4 regions of the Erythrobacter insulae genome follow, and region 1 is predicted to be linked to each of the others. Evidence: predicted binding sites of a transcription regulator. Region 1 holds the regulator's gene; each other region holds the start of a gene.

Region 1 (3,210 bases):
GACCCATCTTCTTTCGATCAGCGGTCTGCATGTCAGCGCGGTGATTGCGGCGGCATATTTGATTGCGCTGAAATTGCTCGCGCTCTTTCCGCCCATCGCTTTGCGCGTGCGCCTGCCCGTGGCGGCGGCTTGCGCGGGGGCGCTCACCGGTATTGGATACACATTGCTGACCGGCGCAGAAGTCCCCACCGTTCGCAGCTGCGCCGCAGCCATGCTGGTCCTGATTGCATTGGCATTGGGCCGTGATGCGCTTTCGCTGAGAATGGTTGCGGCGGCGGCTGTTTTTGTGCTGCTTTTATGGCCAGAAAGCGTCGTGGGCCCTAGTTTCCAAATGAGTTTTTGCGCCGTGCTGGCGATTGTCGCGCTTCATTCTTCAAGCGTTGTGCGAACGTTTCTATCCCCGCGCGAGGAGCCATGGTGGCGGCGGAGCGGACGCCAGATTATCATGCTGTTCTTCACGGGTCTGGTGATCGAAATTGCTCTAATGCCCATCGTTCTGTTCCATTTTCACAGAGCCGGCGTTTACGGCGCATTCGCCAATGTCATCGCCATTCCATTGGTTACTTTTCTTTCCATGCCGCTGATTGCGCTTGGGCTATTTTTGGATATCGTCGGACTTGGCAAGCCAGCGTGGTGGCTGGTCCAAATCTCACTGGACAGCCTGTTAGCCATTGCGCATTTCACCTCAGCGCAGCCCGGATCAGTCAAGCTGATGCCGCAAATGGGGTTTGGGACTATCTCGCTCTTCGTTGGCGGATCATTGTGGCTCGCGTTGTGGAACGGGAAACCGCGATTTTGGGGCTTTGTGCCCATATCCGCAGGGGCTCTATCGCTGTTTATGACGCCGATACCGGATATTTTGGTCGGGCGAGAAGGGCGCCATGTCGGTGTGACCCTTACTCATGAATCCGGTGAGCGTCAGCTGCTTTCCCTGCGCGATAGCCGATCATCCTATTCCAAAGACAACCTGCTGGAACTTGCCAGTGTAACTGGTCAGCCGGTTTCAATGGAAAATTGGCCCGGCGCTCAATGCTCGAGGGAATTCTGCATTCTCACGATTGAACGCGGCGGCCGTGCTTGGGTGATCATGATGGCCCGTAATCGTGATCTGGTCGAAGAGCGCGCTCTTGCAGCTGCCTGTGAACGATCAGATATTGTGATCGCCGACCGGTTCCTCCCGCGGTCATGTTCCCCGAAATGGTTGAAAGCAGATAGAGGCTATCTTCAGAAGTCGGGCGGCCTTGCGATAAATCTGACGAACCAGCGCGTGACCAGTGTCTCTCAAAAGCAGGGGGATCATGGATGGTGGCGCGGGGAAGAGCGATAACCCAACCCCGCACACGCACGAAATCCCGTTAATCAGTGATAACGGCGCAAAAGCCCGGCAAGCTTGCCTTGTACCTGTACCTCGTGAGAGCCGTATACCTGCGGATCATAGGCAGCATTGGCCGGATCAAGTCGGACACGCCCGCCATCCTTGTGAAGGTATTTAAGCGTGGCTTCTTCGCCGCGCACAAGTGCGACAACGATCTCACCGTCGCGCGCACTTTCTGTGCGCCTTACAAGAGCGAAATCACCATCAAAGATACCGGCTTCGATCATGGAATCACCGGACACTTCAAGGGCGTAATGCTCACCTGGTCCCAGCAAGGCCGCTGGTACAGGCAGTGAAGTTTGGCCCTCAAGCGCTTCAATCGGAGCCCCTGCCGCGATGCGCCCGTGCAGCGGAATTTCAATCACATCATTTGCCGGCTCAGGCGCGGCTTTCATGACAGCCGAGGCGGATGCAACCGCATCATTCGCAGCTATCGCCGCGCGCGGGGTCGGTGTCGCATCTTCAGGCATTCTGATAACCTCAAGCGCGCGGGCGCGGTTGGGCAATCGGCGAATAAAGCCGCGCTCTTCAAGGGCAGAGATAAGCCGATGGACCCCCGATTTACTTTTAAGATCGAGAGCTTCTTTCATCTCTTCAAAGCTTGGTGAAATACCGGATTCGTCCAGACGTTTCTGGATAAAGCGGATCAATTCGTGCTGCTTTGCAGTCAGCATGGAGTGTACTCCCTAAGACGCACTTCTCATGGTCACCTGAACAGGCTCCACAGTGCCATTGATACGCGTTGCAAGAGGCACTGTGGTGAGTGCATCGCGAACACTGACCGTCCGCCAATAAGGTGAACGAATGTGGAACGAATAAGCAACATTATAATCGATGTCAAGCGACCGCACGCAATCAAATCGGCTGAATTGCGCCATTGTCGATGTTATAAACTGCAACCCTATCGCCTGCTTTGATCGCCGGGGATCCGGCAGGGCGGTCGATCAGACAATTGGCCTGCGCCAAGGCCATTAATGCGCTTGAATCCTGAATTGCGGCAGGCCTAACGGTGTCCCCATCACTGATCCCCCTCAGAAATTCCCTGCGATTCCCGGTCGCGGGTAAATCGACCGCTGCAATTATATTCTGAGCATTTGGCAAAGGGTTTGCATTCCCCATCGCAGCCCGGATCAGGGGCAGGGCAAATAAAAAGCACGTCACAAAGCTTGAAACGGGATTGCCGGGCAGGCCAAGAATTACGGTTTTTCGGCCATCGTGCTGCCTCGTGGCGATCATCAAAGGTTTGCCCGGTTTAATCGCCACCTTCCAGAAAGTGAGCTCAGCACCCCAATTTCGAAGAGCCTGCTGCACCAAATCATGGTCACCCACCGATGCCCCGCCAGAGGTGATGATGATGTCGCAATCGGAAGCTTGATCGAGCCCATGGGCTAGGGCGTCCAGATTGTCAGGAACGGGTCCAATCAAGGCGGCATCACCCGCCAAAGGCCGCAGCATTGCATTGATCATCATACCATTGCTGGCCGGTATTTGATGCGCCTCAACCTTGGCAGGCAAACGGACCAGTTCGTCTCCGCTATCGATCACGGCAATTCGCGGAATACGATGAACCAAAATGGCATGATGACCCGCGGCCAGGGCTAGCGCAATTTGAGCCGGGCCCATCAACGTCCCAGAGGTAAGGATCACTTGGCCGATCGCAAAATCAAATCCCGCCGAGCGGACATGCCTGGCTGGCTCTGGAAGAACCTCACCCTTGGCCAGTTCTACAAAATTAGCCGCAAGTTCGGCATTTTCCTGGATCAGAACGCGGTCCGAGCCTTCCGGCATCTGTGCCCCGGTAGATATCCGAATGCATTGCCCATCCTTTACAGCGG
Region 2 (3,210 bases), 2.4 Mb from region 1:
CCAACTATCCGCGCCTGGTCGCCTGCGCTCGAAATCTCGATTACGCGCCGGCCGATCAGGCCGGTTGCGCCCACCATGCCGATGCGTTCGGGCATCTTATGCCCAATGGTGCGCCGCTCAGGTGATCTCGCACGAAGATTAGACATTGCTAAGCCCCTGCGGCGCTTCGCCATAAATCTTCGCGCATGCCTGAATGGCGAAACGATCACTCATCCCGGCAATAAAATCGGCGATCACGCGGGCCCGCTGCGGATCATTTTCCGGTAAACGTGCCTGCCAATCCTCCGGCATCAATCGCGCATCTTGCGAATATGCGGCAAACAGGCGCGCAATCACATCACGCGCTCGCTCTGCGGCAGAAATCTGCTCCGGGTGATAATACAGTTTTTTGTACATGAAGGATTTGAGCGTCCGCTCATGCCCGGCCATTTCAGGCGAAAATCCGCCCAATTGGCGATGAGCGGCGCGGATTTCTGCGGCACTGTTCATGCCTTTGACCTGCGCCGAAGTGTGCTGGATCACATCGTTGACCATCAAGCCGATTTGATCGCGAACCAGCTCACGCAGCAACCGATCGCGCGGCGCGCGGGGAAACCGTTTTTCAACGCTGCGCCACTGCTCGGCCAGAAATGGCAATTCCATCAAATCATCCAGATCGAGGAAACCGGCCCGCAATCCGTCATCGATATCGTGATTATCATAGGCGATATCATCCGACACCGCTGCGATCTGAGCCTCAAGCGAGGCGTAGCTGCCGAGATCGAGTGGAAATGCCCGATCCAATTCGGCCAAAGCCCAATTCGGCGCAATTACCGGGCCATTATGTTTCGCCAAACCTTCGAGCAGATCCCATGTCAGGTTCAACCCGTCATTTTCGGGATAGGGGTTTTCGATCCGCATTACCGTTCGCAGCGTCTGTGCGTTGTGATCGAACCCGCCATGACGCTGCATTGCATCGGATAGTGCAGCCTCGCCGGCATGGCCGAACGGCGGATGCCCCATATCATGGGCAAGGCACAGCGCCTCTGTCAGATCCTCATCAATCGCTAGAGCGCGTGCCAAGACGCGGCCAATCTGCGCCACTTCAAGGCTATGCGTAAGCCGCGTCCGGTAATGATCGCCATCTGGCGCGATAAAGACCTGCGTTTTCGATTTGAGCCGCCGGAAACTCATCGAATGGATGATTCTGTCACGATCGCGTTGAAAATCGCTGCGGGGCCCGCGCATTTCACCGCCCAAGCTCACCTCGCCCGCACGGGCTTGAGGCTGGAACTCACGGCCGCCGTGGTTCGCGGGATCGGATGCATAGGGCGCGCGGTTTATCACTCCCCCCGATTAGGTCAGCAGACGCGCGCGCTCAACGGGAACAGATCGGCAACCTCATGGGATAGCCGTGGACAGCGCCCGCCCTGTCGAGAAGCGGGCACCAAAAACAAGGGTTGAAGGAGAAAAAGGGCCGTCTTCCGGGTGCATTGGGGGGGTGGAAGACGGCCCCAGGACCTTCGGTTTAGCGACCCAAGGACCCGAAACTTGCCGGTTCAAGAACTGGCAAGCTTTCCAAGCAGTTATTATCCCGCCCATCACTTTACACCTAGTAAAATGTTGCAACACGCCGAAACGTTGCGTTCTACAGTCAGAACGATTTTTAAGCGTCTATATCCTGTTCGAGGATCCAGTCAGCGGCCACTTCACAGTGGATTCTGGTCGAGTCGAAAACTGGCAAGACATTGGCATTGATATCGACGATCAGATTGAGCTCTGTGCACGCCAGCACAATCGCCTTAGCGCCATCTTGCGCTTTATTCGTGATGATCGTCTTGAGCTTGCGCTCCGCATCGCGAGTGACCTTGCCCAGCATGAGTTGATCGTAAATGATCTGATCGAGCATTTCGACATTGCCCATATCCGGCGGCAAAAGGTCAATGCCATGCGCGATCAGACGTTTCCGATAAAAACTCTCTGTCATGACATTGCGGGTGCCGATCAGAGCCACTTTTTTGTGCCCTGCCCGTTTAAGCGCCAGCCCGACATAATCGGCGATATGCAAGATCGGAATATCGATATTTGCGGCGACTTCATCATACAGCTTGTGCATTGAATTGGCACCAATGATGATGGCCTGCGCGCCTGCATCCTCGAGCCGTTTCGCACTGTCACTCAGGACTTGCGCTGCGTGTTGCCATTCTTTGTCTTCGCGCAGACCATAAAGCTGCCGGAAATCAAGACTTTCGATCAGCAAGGGTGCGCTCGCCATCGGAGCGGCCCGTTTTTGAATTATCTTGTTGATCCGTTCGTAATAGATACCGGTCGACACCCAGCTCATGCCGCCGATCAAACCCAATTTGCGCAAGAGCAATTCCTTAATCCCGAATCCGTTTCGGCACTGTCTAGAGGGTAAGCGAGAGGCGCGTCTATAGCGGGCGTTCAGGCGGCGCCAGCGGATTAATCCGGCATATCCAGTTCAGACAGCCACGCCTTTGCATCGGCCACAGTTTTAGCGGGCAATTCCTTTTGCGGAAGATGTCCGATTCCGCTGTAAATCAACAGCTCACTGTCTGGAATAGTCTGATCAAGCCAGCGGCCCGCCGAAAGCGGGATCAATCGATCCTCATCCCCCCATTGGATCAGGACCGGCACGGTGATCGCTTCGATCTGTTCCCGCGTCAGCGGATCATATCCAGTTGTAAACCGCGCCATCGTTGCCGCGCGATTGCCCGGATATCGCAGCAATTCCCAATACCTATCAATCATCGCATCATCGACGACCGACTTGATCGAAACGGATTGTTCCAGACTTTGCGCGATCAGACTGCGGGGCGTAATTTGTTCGGCAATTTTGTTGATGCCCGGCGTCTTGGCGATGGTGAAACCGATATTTCCGCTGTCGTCATCTTGCGTATCATCCTCTGGCATAGGACCGCCGCTGGCATCGACCAGCACCAATCCGTTCAGCCGTTCAGGATAACGGGCCGCAAATGCGAGCGTGTGCTTTCCGCCCATCGAATTGCCGCCAAGCACAAAGGTTTTAACGCCCAGAGCATCTGCCACTTCGCGGATATCCTCCACGTAATTGGCGCGTGAGTAATCTCCCGCTGCATCGGGACCGGTCAAACCATGACCGACCTGATCAAATCGGATGACACGGTAGGTGTCTATCAGGCCCGCGGCCCATTCATCCCACGTGTGCAGATCGGAATTGGAACCATGCAG
Region 3 (3,210 bases), on a different contig from region 1:
CTGATCCAGCCTCAGCGCGGCCACCGGCAAATCAGAGAGGCGTTGCACGCTGTCTTCTTCAGGCCCGATTGCCGAACGGGAAGGACCAAAATGCGCCAGCGCCCACGCTGCACCTGCAGTCGGTGCGATCGCTGTACGGGCAAGCAGTTTGCGCTTTGCAAATGCGGCCTCGACATCGGCCAGCAATCTGCGCTCCCCGCCAAACAGATGCGCCGCTGCGGTGATATCGACCAAGACACCATCGGGCGGATCAAGCGCGCTCCAAGGCCCCCATCTCTGAGACCAGAGCGCGAGCTTTTCCAGAAAATCGAGATCCCCTGCTGGATCAGCAGGCGCAGTCTGGATTTCGGGGCATACAGTGCGCGCATCAGTCAACATCATGCCCGTTCGCGCGCCTGCAATGTGGCCTGCGGCGTTTACGGCCTCAATCCTTGGTCCATGGGCTGTTTCAGTGATCAGCACCGTTGGGAGCGCATCTGCGCCTTCCTCTGGATCAACCCCGCCCGTTTCAGGCGCGAGCGTATGCCGCCAGCGATCGACCGAAAGTCGGGCGAACCAGATCGCCAATATTCTGCGTGTTGGCGGCGATGGGCGTGTTTGGTTTGCGCGCATGCAGGCGTCCATCTTCATTGCTCAAAATCCATTTTCCGGGCGCATGGCGCGCGGCGCGAAACAGCTCTGCTTTCCATGCCGGTGAACCCGGGGCATCGGGGTTCCAGAGCGGGCGGGATGAAGGCGCAGGCTGCGCGCGCCAACGCATCCGGGCCGAAGACAATTCAGCCGCTGCATCAAGCCGTATGAGCCACAGCGGCACACCATGCTTTTCCGCAGTCAGGCTGAGACGGCGCGACGCGGTAAAATCAAACGCGCGGGGATTGCCGCTTATTTCTCCGATGACGCAGGCGAGGTCACGGCAACGCAGCCCCTCTTCCAGCGCGAAGAGCGCATCTTCGGTGGTTTTGGCTTCGACATGGATCAACCGATCGCGCAAATCTGCAGGCAAACCCTGACAATAGGGCCGTCCGCCGCGCTGCACGGCGCGGGCATCCTGCACCCACAACACCTGCCGCCGATCATACACATCCGCTGTGGGATCAGCGCCCTCGCCCGCGATGTGCATCTGAATGTTAAGCGCATCGCGTGCCAGGCCCAGCGCCAGCCCTGCTCCGCTGCCATCGCCAGTGCTTGCAAAAATTTCGCTATGCAGTGGCTGATCGCTTAGCCCGGGTCGCCAGCGCCCTTCGCGCGCTTTGGACAGCGTGGCCATCTCGCTCGCAGACAGACGCATGGTGCTGCCAACCTTCGGACGGTCGGGAGCAGAATAGGACGAAAGCGCCTTCGCGCTGGAGGAAGATTGTATGTCTGGCATAGGAACACTTATCGACGGCGACTCACATCAACGAAGTCACACTGTTCCTATTTTGTTCCACATTTGCAGAACAATTGCAATGCTGCGTTCGGGTCTGATGGGAGCAGCGCAGGCAAACCCTGCCGCCGCTCCCTCCGTTCAATTCAGCCGAATATGCCGAACAGCAGAATGACCGTCAGGGCTAACGGGCATACATAGCGCACCAGCGCACGCCACAATTTATGCAAAGCCCCGTCGAGACCGTTTTCCTGATCGATCAACTTCGCATCTGCGACCCAACCCACAAAAATACAGGTCAGGATCGCACCAATCGGCATAAACAGCTTTGCGGTAAGCCCATCAAGCGTGTCGAAGAAATTCGTCTCGGCAAACAACGGGATGAAGCTCAGCGGATAGAACTCTGCCAATTCGTTAAACGACAGCGCCGCCATCGTGCCAAGCGCCGCTGCACCAAGCCCGACGATCAGCGTTGCCATGCTGCGCGACATGTTGAACTTCTCAAACATCCAAGCGGTTGGCGCTTCGAGCAGAGAAACCGAACTTGTGAGTGCAGCGAAGAAAATCATCGTAAAAAACGCCAAGCCGATCAAGGATCCGAACGGCATCTCCTGAAACGCGATGGGCAGCGACTGAAACATCAAACCCGGCCCTGCATTGGCCGACAGGCCTGCAGCAAACACGATCGGGAAAATCGCCAGACCAGCAAGCAGCGCAACCGCCGTATCAGCGCCCGCAATAATACCCGAAGTTTCCCCCAGATTGGTATCGCGATTGGCATAGGCACCGTAGGTCATCATGCCAGCAACACCCAGCGATAACGAGAAGAATGCCTGCCCCACAGCGGCCAGCATCACTTCACCGGTCAATTTCGAGGCGTCAAAGGTAAAAAGATAACTCAACGCTTCGCCGAAATTGCCCGTGAACGCGCCATAGATCGTAATGCAGAGAAACAGGAAGAAGAACAGCGGCATCAGATATACAGCGACCCATTCAATGCCGCCCGATACACCGCGCGCGACAAAGAACATTGTCACAGCCAAAAATCCGAGATTAAGCCCAACCATCAAACCGGCATTGCCGAATAACCCCGGCAACAGACCCTCGATATCTTCCGCTGCACGCCCTTCGAATGCGCCTCCTACAACCCCAGTTTGAAACACATCGCTCAAAAAGACGCCGATGTAATAGACGACCCAGCCGCCCACGACGCAATAAAAGCTCAGGACCAAAAACGCCGCGAACACACCCATTGAGGCAAGAACGCTCCACCCCTCACCGGCACCCGAATCGCGGGCCAGACGGCGGACACTTTCCGGCGCAGAGGATTGACCATGTCGGCCAACCAAAACCTCGGACAGCAAGACAGGCAAACCAATCAACAGCACGCAGAATATGTAAAACAGCACGAACGCGCCGCCGCCATTCTCACCTGCCTCCGCAGGAAACCGCCACATATTGCCAAGACCAACCGCCGAACCGACGGCCGCCAGAATAAATGCACTGCGTGACGACCAATTTTCGTGGCCCTTACCCGATGCTGCCATGAATCTTTATATCCCTGTTGCGCGCAGCCGGGGCTGTGCTGTCTCATTTGTGTTCCTCTCTGCAATGTTTCTGCGCCCGCGCCAAGAGGCAAGCTTTGCGTTTATCCCGCTTGGTCTTTTCCAAGGGGGACGCTAAACGCACAGCATGTCGACGACCTTTCAGCTCGATACGAGCACCAGCAGAGCCAATCCCACCCCTGCGCCGATGAAGCGGCTCACCGTGCCGCGCATCCGGGCACGCAAGAAAGATGGCGTTACCGAGCAACCTCTGGTGATGCTCACTGCGTACACTGCGAG
Region 4 (3,210 bases), on a different contig from region 1:
CGTCTTCGCGCCAGTTGGACTGAGCCGCTGGCATTGTCGCAAGGCGATATTGAGGAGGCGGCCGAACGGCATGGCACTTCCTTGAATGCCTGCATCGATCGATTGACCGTCCGCTTGGGCCCGCATTGTGTGCGTCGCCCGGTTCTCTATGCCAGTCACTTGCCCGAACGTGCGCAGCGCTGGCAGCCACCGCTGGATTCTGAGCCAGTTGCACAATCACCGTTGGCTTTTCGGTCAAGGCCTCTGAAATTACTTGATAAACCTGAATTGATCGCGGTGCTGTATACCTCTCCCGATGGCCTGCCACAGCGTTTCCGGTGGCGCGGAGATGTACGCGAAGTGGCGCGGGTGGAAGGGCCAGAACGCATAGCGCCAGAATGGTGGCGTGAGAGATCGATCATGCGGCTGCGCGATTATTATCGGATCGAGGATGCCGATGGCCGGAGATACTGGATCTATCGCCATGGGATTATCGGAGATGGCCGGGGCGGTGCGCCGGATTGGTATTTGCAAGGGCTTTATGCCTGAGGCTGTTTTTAATGTATTGATAAATTTCCGAGCTTGCTGGTTAGCATTTTTTTACAAATGCTTGCTAAGCCGTTCACTATGAACATGCACAGCATCCCCCGCGCTGCAGAGCGCCGCTCGCTCAGCCTGATGATCAAGGGCCGCGTAAAGTCACGCGTGGTCTATTGCGACCTGATCGATATTTCAGAGGGTGGTTGCAAACTTAGGGGCTCGGCCGGGTTCGCAAGTATCGGGGATCGGTTGACCATGCAAGTCGGAGGGATCAATGCTCCGCTGGGCAGAGTGGCCTGGGTGGATGGCAAGTTTGCAGGCATCGCCTTTGAAGGCCAGATGCATGCGGCCGTGATCGATCATCTCATTCAGAACGAAGCCACAAAACTGGCTAATGATGAGAGCGATAACCGGCGTTATCTTTGAAAATTTCCGGATATATTATGAAAAGGGCCAGCGCATCAGCGCCGGCCCTTTCACAATGACCAGCGATTAATTCGCTGAAAATGGCAGTGAACTGTGATGCAGGACGATCTTGAGATCGCCAGCATCATCTTTTTCATAGGCAAAAGAATACTCGACCTTGGTCTCGCTTCCATCAGTGCCAGTGAAATAGTAATTGCCCATTGCAACGGCCATGTCGCCGTCCGGATCGATCACAGTGCCGTTATTCTCCCACCGCACTGCGGTGAATGGCGCGATCGCGAACCCGCCGTCTTCGGTGCCTTCTTTGCCAACGAAGTAGCTGAGGGCTTCATCAAAATTTTCACGGAATTGGTCTTCCGCAGCGAGTGTAGGTTTGAAAAGGACGGTTGCATCATCGCCATAGGCATAATGCGTGTTGATGTGATCCGTGGCCGTTTGACGATAATCGCCTTCGTCTGTGAAGGTTTGGCCAATTGTTACGATGCCTTCGCCCCATGCTTTTTGAGCCGCTTCGACTTCTTCAGCGGTGATGGGGTTGGCATTCGCCGCGCTGACTGACGCGGTTTCATCTGAACCACATGCTGCAAGTGCGAGAGTGCTGGCGCCGAGTGCAGATGCGTAAACAAACTTATTCATTTCATACTCCCTTGCAGGGAGCTGAAATGGCCCCCCACATGAATCAAGCGGCTATGCCGCAGGTTACGTCCGACATCACGAGCAGGATTGCTCGCCAGAGGGGCCCGGTCCGTGTGTTATTATATATCATATACGATTGATGACTGCAACATGCATAGTTTGCATTTGCTGGATTTATTTTTGGAACATATAAGGAACATAAAGGTGTTCCCATGGCTCAAAATACGACTCAACAAACGCTTCAGCAAAGGCTTGAAATACTGGCCGATGCGGCAAAGTACGATGCCTCCTGCGCGTCTTCGGGGACGGCGAAAAAGAATTCGCTCGGCGGTGCAAAAGGGCGGGGCGGCATCGGTTCAACCGAAGGGATGGGAATTTGCCATGCCTATGCTCCTGATGGGCGATGCATCTCGCTGCTCAAGGTGCTGCTGACCAATCACTGCATCTTCGATTGCCATTATTGTATCAATCGCAAAAGCAGCAATGTGCGCCGTGCGCGCTTCACCCCGCAAGAGGTCGCGGACCTCACGATCAATTTCTACAAGCGCAATTATATCGAGGGGCTGTTTCTGTCCTCGGGCATTATCAAAAGCTCTAACCACACGATGGAGCAGCTGGTCGAATGCGCCCGTATCCTGCGCGAGGAATATGATTTTCGCGGGTATATTCACCTGAAAACCATTCCCGAAGCGGATCCTGGCCTGATCCATCAGGCGGGTCTGTATGCGGATCGTGTTTCGATCAATGTCGAGCTGCCAACCACAAGCGGCCTGGCGCGTCTCGCACCGGACAAGGATGCACGCCAGATCGAAGGCGCGTTGGCCAAGACCAAATCGCGTATCATCGAGGCAAAAGATGAACGCAAACGCTTCAAACACGCGCCGCGTTTTGCCCCGGCAGGCCAATCAACTCAGATGATTGTTGGGGCAGACAATGCCTCTGATGCGGATATCGTGGTGAAAGCGAGTACGCTCTACGGCAGTTTCGGATTGCGCCGGGTGTATTACAGCGCGTTCTCGCCGATTCCCGATGCGAGTGCGGTTCTGCCTTTGAAACGCCCTCCGCTGATGCGGGAGCACCGGCTGTATCAGTCGGATTGGTTGATGCGGTTCTATGGCTATGCGCCCGATGAGGTGGCGCAGGCAACCGATAGCCATGGCAATCTGCCGCTGGATATTGATCCCAAACTCGCTTGGGCGCTCAAGTTTCGCGGACAGTTTCCCGTTGATGTAAACCGCGCTTCGAAAGAACAATTGTTGCGTGTCCCCGGGTTGGGGACCACGGCGGTTGGACGGATATTGAACGCGCGGCGGCACCGGACTTTGCGTCTGGACGATGTCGCAAGGCTAACCCAGTCGATTGCGAAGGTGCGTCCGTTTCTGGTGGCGCTCGATTGGAGGCCGACAAGCCTTACCGACCGAGCAGATCTGCGCGCATTGCTGACGCCCAAGCAGGAACAGCTGGAACTGTTTTGATGACAGTCCAAAGAGCAAATGTGCAAAATGTATCGTTAGGCGCGCATTACACCGTCCACATGCCCGCGCCCGATGACTTCGCATTCTGGCGTGAGCGCGCACGTGGTTTGATCCAGTGCGATGTTCCGCCCGACCGTGTGAGCTGGGTGGAACC

The links. Region 1 encodes LexA, which represses DNA repair genes until DNA is damaged. Its sites were predicted from a motif close to GTTCCNCNCTTGTTCT; they were not measured.
Region 2: the regulator LexA is predicted to act here: its motif matches at 1,430-1,445, upstream of FGU71_RS01160 (deoxyguanosinetriphosphate triphosphohydrolase).
Region 3: the regulator LexA is predicted to act here: its motif matches at 1,413-1,428, upstream of FGU71_RS13340 (ImuA family protein).
Region 4: the regulator LexA is predicted to act here: its motif matches at 1,764-1,779, upstream of FGU71_RS13320 (putative DNA modification/repair radical SAM protein).

What each region holds. Positions count from the first base shown of each region.
Region 1 covers NZ_VHJK01000001.1:2,622,310-2,625,519, forward strand. The annotation lists gene FGU71_RS12280 (ComEC/Rec2 family competence protein) at 1-1,327, shown strand, start outside; gene lexA (transcriptional repressor LexA) at 1,360-2,049, opposite strand; gene FGU71_RS12290 (molybdopterin molybdotransferase MoeA) at 2,231-3,210, opposite strand, start outside.
Region 2 covers NZ_VHJK01000001.1:234,292-237,501, forward strand. The annotation lists gene FGU71_RS01155 (NAD(P)H-binding protein) at 1-146, opposite strand, end outside; gene FGU71_RS01160 (deoxyguanosinetriphosphate triphosphohydrolase) at 139-1,323, opposite strand; gene FGU71_RS01165 (aspartate/glutamate racemase family protein) at 1,646-2,350, opposite strand; gene FGU71_RS01170 (alpha/beta fold hydrolase) at 2,443-3,210, opposite strand, start outside.
Region 3 covers NZ_VHJK01000002.1:153,056-156,265, forward strand. The annotation lists gene FGU71_RS13335 (DUF6504 family protein) at 1-612, opposite strand, end outside; gene FGU71_RS13340 (ImuA family protein) at 509-1,369, opposite strand; gene FGU71_RS13345 (sodium-dependent transporter) at 1,513-2,913, opposite strand; gene panB (3-methyl-2-oxobutanoate hydroxymethyltransferase) at 3,059-3,210, shown strand, end outside.
Region 4 covers NZ_VHJK01000002.1:149,354-152,563, reverse strand. The annotation lists gene FGU71_RS13335 (DUF6504 family protein) at 1-528, shown strand, start outside; gene FGU71_RS13330 (PilZ domain-containing protein) at 607-945, shown strand; gene FGU71_RS13325 (phosphoribosyl-AMP cyclohydrolase) at 1,012-1,581, opposite strand; gene FGU71_RS13320 (putative DNA modification/repair radical SAM protein) at 1,794-3,056, shown strand; gene FGU71_RS13315 (UdgX family uracil-DNA binding protein) at 3,056-3,210, shown strand, end outside.